One region of the Bradyrhizobium sp. AZCC 1693 genome, then DNA from elsewhere that is predicted to be linked to it. Evidence: riboswitches for the same ligand, from Rfam matches in the RefSeq annotation. Region 1 holds a riboswitch; the other holds the start of a gene.

Region 1 (4,848 bases):
GTGAAATTCGATCTTGTCCGAGGTCGCCATGACAACGCTCTGGCGCGCGTGCCGCGTGGCCGTGACGAATGCCGCCTTGCCCATCAGGCTAAGCGCATGGCCGCCGAACAGCGTGCCGTAGTGATTGGCCTGCTCCGGAAACACCATCTCCACGAACCGGGTTTCGTCGGGATGAAGGTCTGGCGACGCCGCTGAATGCATTTTCCTGCTCCGGACGACTTGTTATTCCCTCACGACTTCGCAATATCTACAAACGTGGATCGTCGAAATGGCTGAAAAAGCATAGTCTTGCGAAGAAAGTCCGGCTGATTTGCAAAGTTTGCGAAGGTGATGCGATGAAAAAGACCTTCATGGGCGTGCGGTTGAAAAGACTGCGTGAGGAGCAGCAGCTGACGCAGGCGGCGCTTGCCGGCAAACTCGGGATCTCGCTCAGCTACCTCAACCAACTGGAAAACAATCAGCGTCCGCTCACCGTGCCGGTGCTGCTGGCGCTAAATTCGGTGTTCGGCCTTGACGTGCAGTCATTCGCCGAGGGCGACGAAGCGCGCCTGATCTCGGACTTGCGCGAAGCGCTGGCGGACCCTTCACTGGGAGAGTCGATCGCAATCGCCGAGCTTCGCGAACTCGCGCAGAACATGCCCGCAGTCGGGCGCGCGCTGGTCAATCTCAACCGCAAATACCGCCACGCCGCCGAGCAATATGCGGCCATTTCCGCGCGGCTCGGCGAGGACCGCCAGGCCGCGGCGGCGGTGCTGCCGTCCACGCCGTTCGAGGAAGTCCGCGACTTCTTCTACGTGCAGCACAACCACATTGCCGAGCTTGACGATGCCGCGGAAGCGATCGCCGGCCGGATGGAATTGCCGATCGGACGGATGACGCCGGGCCTGGTGTCGTATCTCGAAAGCCGGCATGGCGTGACTGTCCTGATCGACGCGATCGACCAACTGGGATCGGGAACGCAGCGCCTGTTCGATGGCCGCACGCGAACGTTGCGGCTGTCGCCGAGCCTTGATCCGGGCCAGCAGGCGTTTCAGCTCGCGACGCAGATCGCTATTCTGGAGCTGGACGAGGCGATACGGTCGATCGTCGACAAGGCAAAGTTCACCAGCGACGAAGCGCGCGGTCTCGCCCGCATCGGACTCGCAAACTATTTCGCCGGTGCGCTGATCTTGCCTTACTCCGTTTTCCTCGACGAGGCGGAGCGGTGCCGTTACGACATCGAACTGCTCAGTCACCGGTTCGGCGTGGGCTTTGAAACGATCTGTCACCGGCTGAGCACCCTGCAGCGTCACAATGCGCGGGGCGTGCCGTTCTTCTTCATTCGCGTCGATCGCGCCGGAAACATATCAAAACGCCAGTCGGCGACCGATTTCCATTTTTCGCGGGTCGGCGGGACGTGTCCGCTGTGGAACGTTTATGAGGCCTTCGCCAGCCCGGGGCGTATCCTGACGCAGCTGGCGCGGATGCCAGATGAGCGAACCTATCTCTGGGTTGCCCGGACGGTGTCGCACGGCCGAGGAGGGTACGGCGCGCCCGCCAAGACGTTTGCGGTTGCGCTCGGATGCGATGTTCGCCATGCGGAGCGAATCGTCTATTCGCAGGGCCTCAAGATCGATCCGTCGCTGGCGACGCCGATCGGCATGGGCTGCAAGGTTTGCGAACGGCCGGATTGTCCGCAACGCGCGTTTCCACCGGTTGGCCGGGCCCTTCGAATCGACGAGACGCGATCCCGATTCGCGCCCTATGCCACGTCATGAGCTGAAGCGGCCGGGATATCGGGGAAAACGGCTTTCAAGCCAAGCAAGAATCAGGTTCCCGTGCTTCTCATCCACCGGCCGGATAATTTTTTCTTGAATAGCGGGCATTGATCTTAACGGCCCATTGACACTCCCTCGCGAATATTACCACATGTAGATGTCACGGTCCGCCAGACCTCAACAGCTGGTGGCTAAGAGGGAAGCCGGTGTATCGCGCGAATGCGCGAGAATCCGGCGCTGCCCCCGCAACTGTAAGCAGTGAGTCGTTCCCGATTTCACGTCACTGATGCGGCCACGCATTGGGAAGACCGGGCACGACGCTGACCTGCGAGCCAGGAGACCTGCCGCGACACCAAAAAACGTCCACGGGCGGGGTGTCCCGGCGGTCGCTCGCAGAATCATGCCGGTGCCTTGCGCCGGGAATTTAATGCAGCGTCGCCTCAAGACATCCAGTCCCAACAACACTACGGGGTCTGCCGATGTCGCAATCTTCTCAACTCGTTTCTCCCGAAGCCAAAGCCGCTCCCTTTCTCGCGTTGCGTACCGAATCGTCAGCTTCGCCGGAAGGTGCGCTGTCGATGCAGGTGATCCGCCGTAACGGCACGGTTTCGAAATTCGATGCCAGCAAGATTTCGGTCGCCATGACCAAGGCGTTTCTCGCGGTCGAGGGGCATGGCGCGGCCGCCTCACGCCGTGTGCATGAAATCGTCGAGCAACTGACCGCCGAAGTCGTAGGCGCCTTGTCGCGCCGGATGAGCGAGGGCCGCACCTTTCATATCGAGGATGTGCAGGACCAGGTCGAACTGGCCTTGATGCGCAGCGAGCACCATAAGGTCGCGCGCGCCTATGTGCTTTATCGCGAGGAGCGCACCCGACAACGCGCCGGGCAGGAAGCGGCCAATGCCGCCAAGCTGTCGGGGGAGCCTGCGCTGCGTGTCACGCTGGCGAGCGGCGTTCAGGTTCCGCTCGATATCGCGCGCCTGACGCTTATCATCGAGGAAGCCTGCGCCGGTCTCGACGGCGTCAGCGGCGCTGCCGTGCTCACCGAGACGCAGCGCAATCTCTACGACGGTATCGGCGAGGGCGAGCTGGCGCTGGCATCGGTGATGGCCGCACGTACGCTGGTGGAGCAGGAGCCGGACTACGCCTATGTCAGCGCGCGGCTATTGCTCGACAAGCTGCGCACCGAGGTGCTTTCGTTCGTGCTTGGTGCGCCGACCAGCGCGTCGCAGGCCGACATGGCCGTGCACTACGGCGAATACTTCCCGGCCTACATCAAGACCGGCATCAAGGTCGAATTGCTCGATCCCGATCTGGCGCGGTTCGACCTGAAGAAGCTCGCCGCAGCGCTGAAGCCGGAACGCGATCTGGCGTTTCAGTTTTTGGGGCTGCAAACGCTCTACGACCGCTATTTCCTTCATGAGCGCGGCAACCGCATCGAACTGCCGCAGGCGTTCTTCATGCGCGTTGCCATGGGCCTTGCGCTGCGCGAGATCGACCGCGAGGCGCGCGCCATCGAGTTTTACGATCTGCTGTCGTCGTTCGACTTCATGGCGTCGACGCCGACGCTGTTCAATTCGGGAACGCTGCGGCCGCAATTGTCGTCATGCTTCCTCACCACCGTTGCCGACGATCTCGACGGCATCTTCAAGTCGGTCAAGGACAACGCGCTGCTGGCGAAATATTCCGGTGGGCTCGGCAACGACTGGACCCGCGTGCGCGGGCTCGGCGCCCACATCAAGGGCACCAATGGCGAGAGCCAGGGCGTGGTGCCGTTCCTTAAAGTGGCCAACGACACCGCGATCGCGGTCAACCAGGGCGGAAAGCGCAAGGGGGCGGTCTGCGCCTATCTCGAGACCTGGCATATCGACATCGAGGAATTCCTCGACCTGCGCAAGAACACCGGCGACGATCGCCGCCGTACCCATGACATGAACACCGCGAACTGGGTGCCTGACCTGTTCATGCAGCGCGTCGAGGCCGATGGCGAATGGACGCTGTTCTCGCCGGACGAGACGCCCGATCTGCACGACCTCTACGGCCAGCCCTTCGCCGAGCGCTATGCGGCCTATGAGGCAAAGGCGGCTCGCGGCGAGATCCGCGTGTTCAAGCAGGTTCGCGCCACGGATTTGTGGCGCAAGATGCTGACGATGCTGTTCGAGACCGGGCATCCCTGGATCACGTTCAAGGATCCCTGCAATCTGCGCTCCCCGCAGCGCCATGCCGGCGTGATCCATTCCTCGAACCTCTGCACGGAAATCACGCTCAATACCTCCGACGACGAGACGGCCGTGTGCAATCTCGGCTCGATCAATCTGCTCAACCATGTGCGGGACGGGCGGCTGGATGAACCGCGGCTGCAGCGCAGCGTGGCCATTGCGATGCGGATGCTCGACAACGTCATCGACATCAATTTCTACACCATCCCGGAAGCACGCCGCTCGAACCTGCGGCACCGCCCGGTCGGTCTTGGGCTGATGGGCTTCCAGGATGCGCTGCAGGCGTTGCGGATCGCGATAGCTTCCGATGCGGCGGTTGCCTTCGCCGATACCAGCATGGAGATGATCTCCTACTACGCGATCTCGGCCTCGGTCGATCTGGCGGCCGAGCGCGGGCGCTATCCGTCGTTCGATGGCTCGCTGTGGAGCCGGGGCATTCTGCCGATCGATTCAATCGAACTGCTGGCGGAAGCCCGCGGCGGTCTCGCGATGGATCGCGGCATGGCGCTCGACTGGGATCACTTGCGCGAGCGCGTCAAATCATCAGGTATGCGCAATTCGAACGTGATGGCGATCGCGCCGACGGCGACGATTTCCAACATCTGCGGCGTGGCGCAGTCGATCGAGCCCGCCTACCAGAACCTCTACGTCAAATCCAACATGTCCGGCGACTTCACCGTGGTGAACGAGTTTCTGGTGCGCGACCTCAAGGCGCGTGGGCTGTGGGACGAGGTGATGGTCAACGACCTCAAATATTTCGACGGCAGCGTTGGCGCCATCGATCGCATTCCCGACGACCTCAAGGCGCTCTATGCCACTGCGTTTGAGATCGACAGCGCCTGGCTGATCGAGGCGGCCTCGCGGCGGCAGAA
Region 2 (4,848 bases), 650 kb from region 1:
GACGAGCACGCCCTTGTCGGCGGTCGCGCGTAAATTCTTCATGACGTCGATCTGGTGGCGCGGGTCGAGCGAGGCGGTCGGCTCGTCGGCCAGGATGACCGGCGCCTCCACCGCCAGCGCTCGCGCCAGCGCGACGCGGCTGCGCTCGCCGCCGGACAGTTCGGTGACGCGACGGTCGCTGAACTCCATCACATCGACCGCCTGCATCGCGCGCAGCACCGCCTCCGCGTCCTTGGGCGACAGGCGCGCCGGATCGGTGGCGCCATGCGGATAGCGGCCGAGCGCCACGATATCTCGCGCCGGCAGCGGCCAGTGCACCACGTGCCCTTGCGGCAAGTAGCCGAAGCGTTTTGCGCGCTCGCGCAGCGGCAGCGAAGCCAGCGTATGGCCGCCGATTTCGATCTCGCCTTCGGACGGGATCAATCCCGCCATCGCGCGCAACAGCGTGGTCTTGCCGGCGCCGTTCGGCCCGACCAACGCCACCAGATGGCCGGCCGACAGCGCGAGCGAAACGTCTTTCAACACGATCCGGCCGGCGAGGCGCACGCCGAGTCCCCTTGCGGTCAGGAGTGCTGCTTCACTCATGCGACACCTCCGCCGAGTGCGCGACGCTCGCGCATGATCAGATAGAGGAAGAACGGCACGCCGATGATCGAGGTCAGCACGCCGACCTTGATATCCGATGTCGAGGGGATGATGCGCACCGCAATATCGGCCGCCAGCAGCAGTGCCGAGCCGGCGAGCGCGCTCGGCACCAAAAGCCGCCCCGGGTCATGCCCGATCAGCGGCCGCATCAGATGTGGCGCAACCAGCCCGATGAAACCGATGGTGCCGGTGACGGCGACCGCGCCGCCGACCCCGAGTGCGACGCCCGAAATCACGAAAAGGCGCAGGCGGCCGACATCGACGCCAAGGCTTTGCGCGGTCTCCTCGCCCAGGCTCAGCGCGCGAAAGGCATGACGCTGGCTGAACAGGATGATCGCGCCGGCAATGATGAACGGCAGCGCCAGCATCACGTGCTGAAAGCTGCGGTCCTCCAGCGAGCCGAGCAGCCAGAACGCGATTTCCAGCACCAGAAAGGGATTGGTGGCAAGGTTCATCACCAGCGCGGTCGCGGCGCCTGCAAAGCTCGAAATCGCCAGTCCCGACAGGATGAGAATCAGTAGCCCCGCGTTGCGGCCGGCAATCGAAAGCAGCACGAACACTGAGCAGAAGGCCGCACAGATCGCCGCCACCGGCAGCGCGTAGGAGCGGACATCGGCCAGCCCCAGCGCGATCACCAGCACCGCGCCGAAGGCGGCCGATTGCGGCGCGCCGAACAGGTCGGGCGAGGCCAGCGGATTGCGCAGCATGCCCTGCAGCGACGCACCCGACAGGCCGAGGATGGCCCCGATCGCCAACGCCAGCAGCGTCCGCGGCAGACGGATTTCCCGCACGATCACCTGCGACACCTCGCTGCCCCCGCCGAGCAAAGCTTCCGCCACCGCAAGCGGCGACAGCCGCACCGGACCAATACCCAGCGAGATCAGCATCAGCAGAACAACGAGGACAGAAAGCGCCGCCACAGCGCCGATCCGCCGGCGCGCGGCATCCTCGTTGGTCACGGCAACAGTCTCAACACTCATCGATCGTCCTAAAGCAGTTTTACCCGCCCCGGTACAGGAGCTCAGGCAAGGAGCAGGCAGGCGTGCTCATGCGGCAAAAATAGCGCACTCGTCCAGTGAGGACCGCGCGCGCCCGTGGCGGGATTGACTCAGACTTTAACAAACTTCTACCATAGTTCCCGACGGTTCCCGTTTTGGGGATCAAAAGGGAATGCGGTGCGGGGAAGTCCCCCAATTCCGCGGCTGCCCCCGCAACTGTAAGCGGCGAATCCTTCGTCATAGGCCACTGGGAATCTCGGTCCTGGGAAGGCGACGAAGGGTAGCGACCCGCGAGCCAGGAGACCTGCCGTCAGCCGTGGTCACACGCGAAGATGTCGGTCGGGGAGTACAGGCATTAGCTTCACCTGAGCTGCTCAAAGCACATGGTGAGACTTGGTTCGCTGTGACGTGCCACTGACGTCATCCCGAGGTCTGAACCATGCCTTCCACCATCACAGCCACCGTGCGACGGCGCCGCTACTGGCTTGCCTCCAGTTTCCTGGTGCCCATCGTATCGCTTGGCATTACCGGCGCGCAGGCGCAGCAGCAGCCGTCCGAGCAATTGCCGCCGATCGAGGTAACCTCGCCCACCGACCCGAACCGGACCCGCGCCAAACCGATCTACGATGAGCCATCAACCTCGCGCCGCGTTGTACCGGCGGCTGCGCCGTCGACTGGCACGCGACCCGCAGCCGGGACCGGCTCGAACGTCGGATCGCAAAGCGTTTCGCAAGGCGCGGGCGACAGTGGCGGCCGCCAGTTTTCAGGCATCGTCGGCACGGCGTCGACCGTTATTACCGCCGAAGAGATCGCGCATTCGCCCGCACAAACGTTGCAGGAAATCATCGCGCAAACGCCCGGCGTGCAGCTGACCAGCCTGTTTGGCGGCGTCAACGGTGCCAAGACCAGCGTCGACCTCCGCGGATTCGGCGCTTTCGCGACCTCAAATACCCTGGTGCTTATCAACGGCCGAAGGCTCAACGACATCGACATGGCGGGTGTCGATTTTTCGACCATTCCGCGCGATTCGATCGAGCGCATTGAAATCACGCGCGGCAACAGCGGCGCGGTGCTCTACGGCGACAACGCGGTCGGCGGCGTCATCAATATCGTCCTGAAGAACGGCGTCGGCGGCCCACCCGTTGCGATGCGCGCAGAGGCCGGTGTCGGCTCCTTCAATCAGCGCATGGCCTCGGTTTCGACTGCGCTGAATTCGGGACCATGGTCGACCTCATTCTATGGCAACGCCATCAAGTCCGACGGCTATCGTGAAAATAATGCGCTCGACCAGCGCAACGGGGTCGGCAATCTCAATTACACCACTCCCGACCTCAAAGCCTTCCTTACGGTGACCGGCGACGACCAGAAGCTGGGTTTCCCCGGCGGCAGGCTGGTGGACCCCTCCATCGGTCTCAACGAGCTAGTCACCAACCGCCGCGGCACCAGCACACCGTTCGACTACGGCAACCAGCAGGGAGCCAGCGCCACCGCTGGATTCACCAAAACCCTGATGAACGGCGTCGATCTCATCGTCGATGGTGGCGTGCGGGACAAGAAGCAGCAGGCCGCCTTCTTTAATCCCTTCAGTAACAGTTACGTCGACAGCCATTTGCAGACATGGTCGCTGACGCCTCGATTAAGCGTCAAAAATGTGATGTTTGGGCTACCCTCTTCGATCCTGACAGGCATCGATTATTACGATGCGACGTTCCACCAGGAGCGGCCGGAATTTAAGGGCACACCGCCGATCCATACCTATGATCTTTCGCAGAAAACACTTGCTGGTTACTGGCAGCAAACTATCGGGCTGTTGCCGACGACCGATTTCTCGTATGGCGCGCGGGTCCAGAACACCACCCTGAGCGCAAGGGATCGTCTTAACGATCCGCCGAATTGCGCCATTTTTTTTACTTGCGGCGCTCAAAACCTTCCGCTGGATAGCAGCGAGACCCAGTACGCCCTGCATCTTGGCCTCGAACATCGCTTCAACAATGTCTTCTCGATATTCGGTCGTGCCGCCCGCGCGTTCCGCACGCCGAATGTCGACGAGAGATTATCTTCCGGCCCCTCCTTCGATCCGGTCTTCTTCACCCCGATTCCGGGCAATTTCAAGCTGAAGACCCAAACCTCTCACGATGTCGAAGGCGGCTTCCGCATCAAGTCGGGCGGCTTCCAGATGCAATCGAGCATCTACAATATGGACCTCGAGAACGAGATCCATTTCGTCCCGGCGCTGTTCTATAACGTCAATCTCGATCCGACCCGCCGCTACGGCTCCGAGACCAGCGCGTCGCTGCGCGTCAGCGACAGCGTTACGCTCCGCGGCGGCGTGGCCTACACCCGGGCGGTGTTTCGCGAAGGCCAATTCGCCGGCAATGACGTTCCGCTGGTGTCCCGCTACACGGCCAGTGGCGGCGTGACGTGGAACATCTGGCAGAACTATCTCGTGGCGGACGCGACGGTGCGCGCTTGGAGCGAACGCTTCATGGACAACGATCAGAAAAATACCCAGCGCCGCATCCCGGCCGATGCCACGGTCGACTTCAAGCTGAGCGGTGCCTATGAGCACTTCTTCTGGTCGCTCAGCGTGAACAACCTGTTCAATGCGCTGTACTACGACTACGCGATCGCGAGCACGTTCACCGACGGCCGCTTCTCGGCCTATCCCCTGCCTGGACGGACCTACATGGTGAAGGCCGGCGCGACGTTCTGACCGAAGCAGCCGGTTCGGCGCCACGCCGGACCGGCTTGTCCTGACCTGACGAGACGGTATTCTCTTGGGCATATTGCCCGGGAGAATGCCCTTTCATGCCTCACTCGCTTTCGTTCCCGCAGGCTGCGATGAGCGCCGCAGCCATCGACCTGCTGCAGCGGGAAATATCCAATCCCGATACGCAATGGAGCCTCGGCACCTTCGGCGCCATTGCCGAATTTTCGCGCGACCCTGACGAGCCGGTGCGCCTCGTCCAGTCGGCGGAAGCCGTTTCGGCCGTGACGCCCCGCGGCGGCATTGCCCTCAAATCTCATGCCGCCATCCGCCCTTTCGCGTCGGAGGGCATCACCAGGACCGGGTGGAATCAAAGGATCGCGCTTTGCCTGCCGCGAGATGATTGCGCCATGCACCAGCGCGTCGCGCTGACGGAGATCGGCCCGGATCACGAAGCGCCGCGAGAGGAAGATCGGAATTCTGTTCTGTTCGATCTGG

What was found. Region 1 has a riboswitch for cobalamin ahead of V1293_RS18390 (ribonucleoside-diphosphate reductase subunit alpha). Riboswitches for the same ligand answer to the same signal wherever they lie in the genome.
Region 2: it holds a riboswitch for cobalamin, as region 1 does, so the genes downstream of both, V1293_RS21585 (TonB-dependent receptor domain-containing protein) here and V1293_RS18390 (ribonucleoside-diphosphate reductase subunit alpha) in region 1, are expected to answer to the same signal.

Annotation. Positions count from the first base shown of each region.
Region 1 is NZ_JAZHSD010000001.1:3,857,435-3,862,282, reverse strand. Features, by position in the region: gene V1293_RS18400 (acyl-CoA thioesterase) at 1-201, opposite strand, end outside; gene V1293_RS18395 (short-chain fatty acyl-CoA regulator family protein) at 336-1,757, shown strand; cobalamin riboswitch at 1,904-2,120, shown strand; gene V1293_RS18390 (ribonucleoside-diphosphate reductase subunit alpha) at 2,237-4,848, shown strand, end outside.
Region 2 is NZ_JAZHSD010000001.1:4,503,687-4,508,534, forward strand. Features, by position in the region: gene V1293_RS21575 (ABC transporter ATP-binding protein) at 1-585, opposite strand, end outside; gene V1293_RS21580 (FecCD family ABC transporter permease) at 582-1,625, opposite strand; cobalamin riboswitch at 1,771-1,969, shown strand; gene V1293_RS21585 (TonB-dependent receptor domain-containing protein) at 2,083-4,356, shown strand; gene V1293_RS21590 (DUF6925 family protein) at 4,452-4,848, shown strand, end outside.